Linked DNA regions of Urbifossiella limnaea. The main gene of each other region encodes a partner of the protein of the gene in region 2 in a complex. Links are inferred from orthologs where the notes say so. Each region holds a gene or a part of one and is shown on either strand. Other genes may lie near its edges.

Region 1 (3,779 bases), 1.3 Mb from region 2 along the record:
GCGGCGGGCCGAACTGACGCGTACCGAACCGTGTCACGAACCGCCGGGCCTCTTCGACCTGTCCTTCCACTTTCCCTTCGGCTTGGCCCACAACCTTACCCCGCCGGAGGATCAGTTGGTACGTCGTCGAGTCTTCCAGGGTCATGCTCAGTCCCTCGTAGATGGCCCGGACTTTCTCCTCATCATACCGCAAGCCGCACAGGATGAACTGGCTCCGAACAGCACCTTCGCCAGGTGCGGCGGCACGTCCGGCTCGGTCAAGCGGTCGCGGAATCGCTCGACCGCCCCGTCCAGATTCCCGGCGGCCGCGTTCGTCAGCACGGCCAGCGGGGCCAGCCCGGGGCCGGCGCTCAGGAACGACGCCACCGACTCCGCCCAGACGCGCACCACCGTGTACCCAAACGTCAGGTGCGGGGTCGGGCCGATCGCCAGTGCCAGCGTGCCGGTCAGGTCGGTGGCGTTCGCCTTCGGCCGCAGCAACACCAGCACCGAGTAGGTCGGCAGCCCTGTCGCGCCGAACGCGGCGACGTTGTACCGCAGCAGCTCGGCGGGGATGCCGAGGCGGCCCGAACTCTCGAACTCGACGTGGACGGCGAACGGCGGCGCGGCGTTCACCCGGAACAGCCGGTCGGCTTGCAGTGTCGTCGAGAGGTCGGTGTCGATCAACTCCGCCGGCCCGGTCGGCAGCCCGGCCCGTGCGGCGAGGAACGCCGCCCAGTCCGGGACGTGGTCCAGCACCAGCGACTTCAGCGTCGTGTCGTACTCCTTCGCCACACCCGCGCCCTCCCCGATCACCCTTGTCGGCCCCCGACTCCAGGTTGGTTGCGGCACTTCCGCGAAGTTCCCGGCGGCTCGCGCCCGGTCGCGCGCCTTCCGCGCCCCGGCGCGGTGGCGCCGGTCGGCGGGTCGACTGTCGGCGGTTCCGCCGGCGAAACCGGCCCGGAGCCCGCGACCGGCCGCGGGAATGAGGTAAGCTGAAGGGGACGTGCGGCTCGGAACGGACCCAACTTGACGGTTTTTCCGGCGGCCGTATAATTCGCAGTGCGTCAACGGATTGGCGCACCGACCCTGAGGCTCAGGAGAGAGCCGCGGCACCCGTCGAGGCCCGCCCCCCACCCCACGGCAATTCTCCCCCACCGGCCGCCAGGCACCGCCCGGCGCGACCGACCCGACCGGGGACTGCCGGCTCCACCGAAGCCCGGGGATCACGGGACCACGACACCACGCCGAAGGCCGATCGACCCGCGGACCCGTACCGACCGCCGACGCCCCCGTCCCGCCCCGATTCGCCCGGCCGACCTTCCGGCCGCGGCGGGACGCCGCCCGCCGGCAACCGCAGGTGACACGTGCCGTCCGACCCGGTGGAGCTCACCCGCCAGATCAAGGCCTCGTGCGACATCGCCGATGTCGTCGGCGGGTACCTCACGCTCGTGCCGGCCGGCCCGGTCTTCAAAGCCATCTGCCCGTTCCACACCGACAGCCGCCCCTCCCTGGACGTCGACAGCCGCCGCCAGCGGTACAAGTGCTGGAGCTGCGGGGCGCACGGCGACGTGTTCAGCTTCGTCGAGCACATGGAGAAGGTCGGGTTCCGCGAGGCCCGCGAAATACTCGCCAAGAAGGCCGGAATCAAGCTCGACGAGCAGCCGTCGCCCCAGGACCAGGCCCGCAGCCGGCTCCTCGGCGTCATGCGCTGGGCCGCCGAGCTGTACCAGACGAACCTGCTCAACTCCCCGGACGCGGCCGCCGCCCGCACCTACGTCGGCGAGCGCAAACTGAGCGGCAAGACGACCCGCGACTTCGGCCTCGGCTACGCCCCGCTCGGCGGCGACTGGCTCGTCCAGCGCGCCCATATCGACCGTGTGCCGCCCGAACTCCTGGTCGAAGTCGGCCTCCTCGGCAGCCGCATGGAGGGCCGCGGCTTCTACGACCGCTTCCGCGACCGGGTGATGTTCCCGATCCGCGACGTCCAGGGACGGGCCATCGGCTTCGGCGGGCGGATCATGCCCGAAAGTCCCCTCCTCCCCCGCGCCCCGAAGTATTACAACTCCACCGAAACGCCGCTGTTCTCGAAGTCGGACGTGCTCTACGGGCTGGACCTCGCCCGCCACGCCGGCCACGCCGCCGGGTACCTCGCCGTGGTCGAGGGCTACACCGACGTGATGATGGCCCACCAGTGCGGGGTGCCGCAGGTCGTGGCCACGATGGGCACCGCCCTCAACGCCCGGCACGTCGCCCAGCTGCGGCGGTACGCCCCCAAGGTGGTCCTCGTCTACGACGCGGACGCCGGCGGCATGACGGGCGTGGACCGGGCGCTGGAACTGTTCGTGTCCGAGAGCGTGGAACTCGCCGTCGCTACCCTGCCCGACGGGCTCGACCCCTGCGATTTGCTTGTCCGACCCGAAGGAGTGGGTACGTTCAACAAGGTCCTGACCGGCGCCGAGGACGCCCTCGACTTCGCCTTCCGCCGCCTCCTCGGCGACGCCGGGGCGCCGTCCGTCGAGGTGAGCCGGAGCGTGCTGGACCGCATCCTCGGCGTGATGGTGAAGTCGGCCAGCTGGAACGCGAAGGGCGCGTACCCGACCGAGCTGCGGGTGAAGCAGGAACTCATCATGACCCGGCTGTCGTCCCGCCTGGGGCTGAAGCTGGAGACCGTGTGGGCCCGGCTCGGCGAGTTGAAGCTCGACTACCGCCGCCACGAAGCCGAGCAGGCCCGCCGGGCGGCGCCGGCGCCGCTGGTGCAGGCGTCCGCGGCCCGGACCACGGCGGCGCCGCCGGCGGCGAAGCGGGCCGGCCCCGCGGAGGCGTGCGAGAAGCAGCTCGTGGAGCTGCTGCTGGCCGACCCCGGGCTGGTGCCCACGGCCGCGCTCGCCGTGACGCCGGACGTGATCTCCCACAGCGGGCTGCGGCGGCTGCTCGGCGAGATGTACGCCATCCAGGCCGCCGGCGCCGTCCCCGACCTGGACGCCCTCCGCGAGCGGCTGGCCGACCGCCCGGACCTGTACGACGCGGCCCAGAAGCTCCACTTCGTCGGCACCTCGATGGGCCGCGAGCCGGAGGAGCGGGCCGAGTGGCTGAACCGTGTGCTGACGCGGTTCAGTGATTTGAAGGCCGAGGCCGACCGGCGGCGGGTGCGGGACGCGCTCGCCGCCGGGGCCGACGACGCCACCGAGCTGCTCCGCCTCCTCCAGGGGCGGGGGCGGTTGCCGGACTGACGAGTGCGGAGTGCGGAGTGCGGAGTGCGGAGTCGAAGACAGCAGTTCTTCACGCCGCACGCCGCACGCCGCACGCCGAACTTCCCAAGGGAGCACCACGGATGGGCGCCACCGTCACACGATCCACCCGCCGCCGGCCCGCCGCCGACGGCACTGTGGGAGGGGTTCGGATGGACTGGAAAGCGGACGAGACGCTCCTGGCGCTCATCAAGCGCGGCAAGGAGTCCGGCTCGCTCACCTTCGACGAGGTGAACCAGGCGCTGCCGGAACTCTCGGAGCCCGAGCGGCTCGCCGAGGTCCAGGAGCTCCTCGAGCAGTACGGCATCAGCCTCATCGACGAGGCCGACACCGAGGAGGCCGACGAGAACCCGGCCGCCGTCACCGCCGAGCTGCTGGCCGAGGCCGAGCTCGCCCCCGCCTTCGAGGACTCCGACGGCGACGGCCGCCACATCGACGACCCCGTCCGCATGTACCTCACCCAGATGGGTGAGATTCCCCTGCTGACCCGCGACAAGGAAATCGCCCTCGCCCGCAAGATCGAGGTGACCCGCCGCCGCTTCCGCCGCA
Region 2 (4,580 bases):
CGAGCCGGACCTGTTCGACGCGCTGAAGAACAACCGCATCGCCGGCGCCGGGCTGGACGTGTTCGAGAACGAGCCCCCGGGCGCGAACCCGCTCCTGACGCTGGACAACGTGGTGATGACGGCGCACACCGCGGGCGTGGACCTTCTCAGCCGCGACGACATGGCGCGCGCCGCCGGCGAGGCGATCGCGCGGCTGATCACGGGGGTGTGGCCGGCCGACTGGGTGGTCAACCCGGCGGTGAAGGCGGCGTTTGAGTCGCGGGGCTGAACCGCTCGTCGTCAGGGGCTGCGCCCGGTGACGGTCCACGTCACCGGGATGACCAACTCCTCACCCGGCGGCCGGTCGGCGAGCCGCATGCGCAGCCGGGCCGCCCCCGGGCGCGTCGCCGCCACCGTGACGCGAACCGCCGTCACCGGCGCGGCTGCGTCCGGCCAGCGGGCCGTCACCTCGGGCGAATCGCTCACCACCCCCAGCACGCGAATCGGCGTGCCGTCGGGGCTCCGCAGCTGAACCAGCGCCGACACCTCCGGCGTCGCTGCGGTCAGCCGCACGGCCACCGCCTCCGGCGACGCCACGACGCCGGCGGCCGCCCGCTTCCGCACCCGCACCGGCACGCGGAACTCGGGATACGCCGCGTCGCCGGTCTGGAGCACCACCGTCTCCTCGCGCTCGCCGGCCGGGGCGTCCGCGGTCAGCGTCAGCGTCACCGTCTGCCGCCGCACGCCGTCCGCCCCCACCGCGGGTGGCGCCGCCGTGGCTGTCAGGTGCGGGCTGCTCGAAGCGGCCCGCAGCACCGTGAGCGGGGTCGGCCGGCTGTCGGTGATCGTGAGCGCCTGCGTGGCCCCGCCGGCGGTCGAGAACGCCACCTGCGGGGGGCTCACCACCACCTCGCGGGAAAGATTCGCGGTCAGCGTCAGCACGAGCTCGCCGGGCTGCGGGCCGCCCGGCGTGTCCACCTGATAGCCGACGGCGACCTGCCAGCGGTTCGGGCCGTCGGGCTGCGTCAGGGTGTTGATCTCGACCGCGAGCCGGGCCGTCTCGCCGGGCTGGAGTGCCTCGGCGCTCAGGCCGCGGCGGACGCAGCCGCAGCCGGCTTCGACCTTGAGAATCGTGAGTTTCCCGGCCGCGCCGCGGTGCGTCAGGTCGAACGCCTGCACCAGCGGCGGGCCGGCCTTGACGTCGCCGCGGGCGGCGACGGGCGTCGGGGTGTGGAGGGCCGGCGCGGGCTGCGCCGCCGCGAGCAGCGCGACGAGTGCGTACATAGCCGCGGGGATAGCGTCGGCTGCCGCGGCGGGCAATGCCGGCCGGACCGGCCTTCCCGCGAGCGCCGCGGCGGGGTATACCCGACGGGTGACCGGTGTACGCCCTGTCAGGTCTGCCCCGCGAGCCGCCGATGCCCGACCCCATGACCGACCGCCTGCCGCCGCACAGCCGTGACGCCGAGGAGGGCGTCATCGGCGGCGTCCTGCGCGACCCCGACGTGCTGTCCACGGTCCTGCAGATCATCAAGGCCGAGAACTTCTACTTCGACGCCCACCAGAAGGTCTTCCAGGCGGTCGTCGACCTTTACAACGACAACCAACCGGTCGACCTGGTACTGATCCACGACCGGCTCCGGAAGAACAAGCAGCTGGACGACGTGGGCGGGCCGAAGTTCCTGGCCGACCTGTGGGAGCGCGTGCCGACCGGGGCCAACGCCGACTACCACGCCAAGATCGTCCGCGACAGCGCGATGATCCGCAGCCTGATCCACGCCGGCAACGAGATCCTCCGCGACTCGTACGACCGCACCCAGAGCGCCGACGAGCTGGTGGCGACGGCCGAGCGGAAGGTGATGGAGATCGCCCGCGCCGGCATGATCGGCGAGACGAAGACGCTGAGCGAGACGGTCCGCGAGGCGTTCGACCGGATCGACGCGCGGGTGGGGAAGGAGAACCTGGCGGTCAGCGGCCTGGGGTCAGGGTATGTGGACCTGGACAACCTCACGGCCGGGTTCCAGAAGTCGGAGCTCACCATCATCGCGGCGCGGCCGGCCGTCGGGAAGACGGCGTTCGCGCTGAACGTCGTGCGGCACATGATCACGGAGGAGCAGGCGCCGGTCCTGTTCGTCAGCCTCGAAATGGCGCGGGTGGAGCTGGCGGAGCGCCTCCTGGCGTGTCAGTCGCGGGTGGACGCCCACAAGATTCGCAAGGGGCACCTCGGGGCCGACGACATCCAGAAGCTGATGGACGCCGGCGACGTGCTCCGCAAGGGCCGGCTGTACATCGACGACACGCCGAACCGCACCATGCTCCAGATCGGCGCCACGGCCCGGCGGCTGATGAAGAAGGAGGAGAAGAACGGCGGTCTGCGGGCGGTCGTGGTGGATTACTTGCAGCTGATCGAACCCGAGAGCCGCCGCGACCCGCGGCAGGAGCAGGTGGCGCAGATCAGCCGGCGGCTCAAGATTCTCGCCCGCGAGCTGCTGATCCCGGTGGTGGCGCTGGCCCAGGTGAACCGCGGCTCCGAGGACCGGCAGGACCACAAGCCGCGGCTGTCGGACCTGCGCGAGTCCGGGAGCATCGAGCAGGACGCCGACACGGTGCTGATGCTGCACCGGCCGGCGCTGTACGACAAGAGCCAGCCGGAGCTGGAGCGGGTGCTGGAGATCATCATCGCCAAGCAGCGCAACGGCCCGACCGGCGAGGTGACGCTCACGTACCTCAAGGAGTACATGCGGTACGAGAACTACATCCCGGACGTGGGCTACGGCGGCGTCGTGTGACGCGGCCGCGGCTCAGAACGTCAGGCCGTTGCCGGTGCCAGTGGCGGCCCCCGTCGTCGGGCCGCCCGGCCCGAACGAGCCGCTCGTCGTCGTAGTGCTCCCGCTGTCCTGGCTGATTGTGAATCCCGTCGCAACCGTGTTGAAGCCCGTCGTCCCGGTTTGGTTGAAGCCCGACGCGGCGGCCGCCAGTGCGGCGAGGATCGGGGCGTTCAGCCGGGCGCTCCGTTGCGAGAAGTCGTCCGCCGCCAGGTCGTAGCGGACCAGCCCGGTCACCACGTCGTACTGAAGGTTCACGCCGGCGGTCGTGGTCGGGGCGAAGGCGTAGAAGTCGTTGACCACGGTGCCGTCGCCGCGGAGCACGCGCACCCGCGGGCCGCCGCCGGGGCCGGCCGCCACGACCAGTTCGTCGCCGTTGGAAAGATTCCCGTCCAGCTCGCCGGCCGCGACGCGCACCCCGCCGCGGAACTCCGGCTCGAACGCGAAGAAGTTGCCGAGCGGCGTCGTCAGCGGCGTCGGGGTGAACCCGTCGAAGCGGAACGCCCGCACCCGCGGCCCGCCGTTCTGATCGGTGCCCACCACGATCTGGTCCAGCCCGCCGGCGACGCCGTCGATGTCGCCGACGGCGATCCGGACGCCGTCGCGGAAGCTGTCTTCGTAGGCGAAGAAGTCGCCGATCTTGGTGGTGGCGCCGGTGTCGATGCGGACGGCGTAGACCTGCACCCGCGGCCCGCCGCCCGGCCCCGGCGCGACGGCCACCTCGACCGTGGCGGGGTTGCCGTCGAGCTCGCCGGTGTCGGCGCGGACGCCGCCGGTGAACGTGCTCTCGAACGCCTGGAAGGTGCTGATGACGATGCCGCCGGGGTTCACGACTTCGACCAGCGGCAGCCCGCCGGCGATGGCCCCGGACGCGACGAAGAACGACGCGGGGTTCTCGCGCGCCTCCAGCGCGCACAGCGACGGGCGGAAGCGGGTCATGGGTGCGGCCTCGTGGGGTAATGACAGCGTACTGTCACACTGGGCCGCGTGCAACGGACGTTCCGCCGGTCACGCCTCGGCCACCGGCAGGCGGACGCGGGCGAGCGGCAACTCGGCCTCCTGGCCGTCGTCGTACTCCACCGTCGCCTTGCCGCCGGCCGCGCGGACCACCGCCGCCCGCTCGTACTTCTCGCCCAGCCGCTCCCGCCGCGCCCACACCAGCTGCCCCGGGATCAGTTGCAGCAGCCGCAGGTCGGGCACCATCACCTCGGCCGCGGTGCCGTCCTCGTACTCCACGTCGGCCACCATGCCGACGATGTCGCCGACCGTTGCCGGGTACAGCCAGCCGCGCTCCCGGGGGGCGAACACCCGCGCGCCCTGCGCCAGCGGCCCGGCCACCGGCACCCGCAGGTACACCACGGCCATCTGGTCCTTGCGGCCGTCCTCGTACTCGACGCGGACCGTCTCGCCGTCCACGTCCACGACGGTGGCCGGGTCGTACTTGTTCTTGTCGCGGTCGCGGCGGGCGGCGACGAACTCGCCGGGGGCCAGCGCGATCGGCCGCAGCAGCACGAACGACGCCCGGCCGGCGTCCCCGTCGTCGAACGCCACGGCGGCGAGTTCTTCGTACTCGTCGGTGTCGGTGACGGTGGCCGGGTAGAGCCACTGCGGCTCCCACGGGGCCAGGACGCGGTCGCCGGGGGCGAACCGGCTCGGGGGCGGCGGCATCGGGGGTCCTCCGGGCGGACGACGGCGGAACACCCGATTGTTCCCAGAAGGGGGGGAGAAGTCCAGAGGGCACGGCGGGCCGCGCCTCGAATCACCGGCGCCGCACCACCA

The links.
Region 1: the proteins of dnaB (region 2) and dnaG are in contact, whole or in part, in a crystal structure (PDB 2R6A), measured with the Geobacillus stearothermophilus proteins. The link is inferred for Urbifossiella limnaea from one-to-one orthologs. Residues at the interface, in WP_033016901.1 of Geobacillus stearothermophilus: Ser13, Glu15, Ala16, Gln18, Glu91, Leu92, Asp94, Ala95, Val96, Pro97, Thr98, Ala99, Ala100, Asn101, Tyr104, Tyr105, Ile108; in WP_049624496.1 of Geobacillus stearothermophilus: Lys456, Leu457, Leu458, Pro459, Ala460, Asn463, Ala464, Leu467, Leu535, Leu536, Ile537, Ala538, Gln544, Glu545, Asp548, Tyr549, His552.

What each region holds. Positions count from the first base shown.
Region 1 is NZ_CP036273.1:98,848-102,626, forward strand. What follows is about bases 889-3,779. They hold dnaG (DNA primase), read left to right. Parts: upstream 889-1,346; coding sequence 1,347-3,212; downstream 3,213-3,779. Other genes in these bases: rpoD (RNA polymerase sigma factor RpoD), read left to right, coding at 3,383-3,779. In the rest of the region: ETAA1_RS00460 (hypothetical protein), read right to left, coding at 1-145; ETAA1_RS00465 (RpnC/YadD family protein), read right to left, coding at 148-774. UniProt on the Escherichia coli protein: RNA polymerase that catalyzes the synthesis of short RNA molecules used as primers for DNA polymerase during DNA replication.
Region 2 is NZ_CP036273.1:1,446,111-1,450,690, forward strand. What follows is about bases 776-3,579. They hold dnaB (replicative DNA helicase), read left to right. Parts: upstream 776-1,394; coding sequence 1,395-2,765; downstream 2,766-3,579. Other genes in these bases: ETAA1_RS05810 (DUF1573 domain-containing protein), read right to left, coding at 776-1,263; ETAA1_RS05820 (hypothetical protein), read right to left, coding at 2,778-3,579. Also shown: ETAA1_RS05805 (phosphoglycerate dehydrogenase), read left to right, coding at 1-268; more of ETAA1_RS05810, read right to left, coding at 280-775; more of ETAA1_RS05820, read right to left, coding at 3,580-3,740; ETAA1_RS33355 (tudor domain-containing protein), read right to left, coding at 3,810-4,469; ETAA1_RS05830 (apiosidase-like domain-containing protein), read right to left, coding at 4,561-4,580. UniProt on the Escherichia coli protein: The main replicative DNA helicase, it participates in initiation and elongation during chromosome replication. Travels ahead of the DNA replisome, separating dsDNA into templates for DNA synthesis.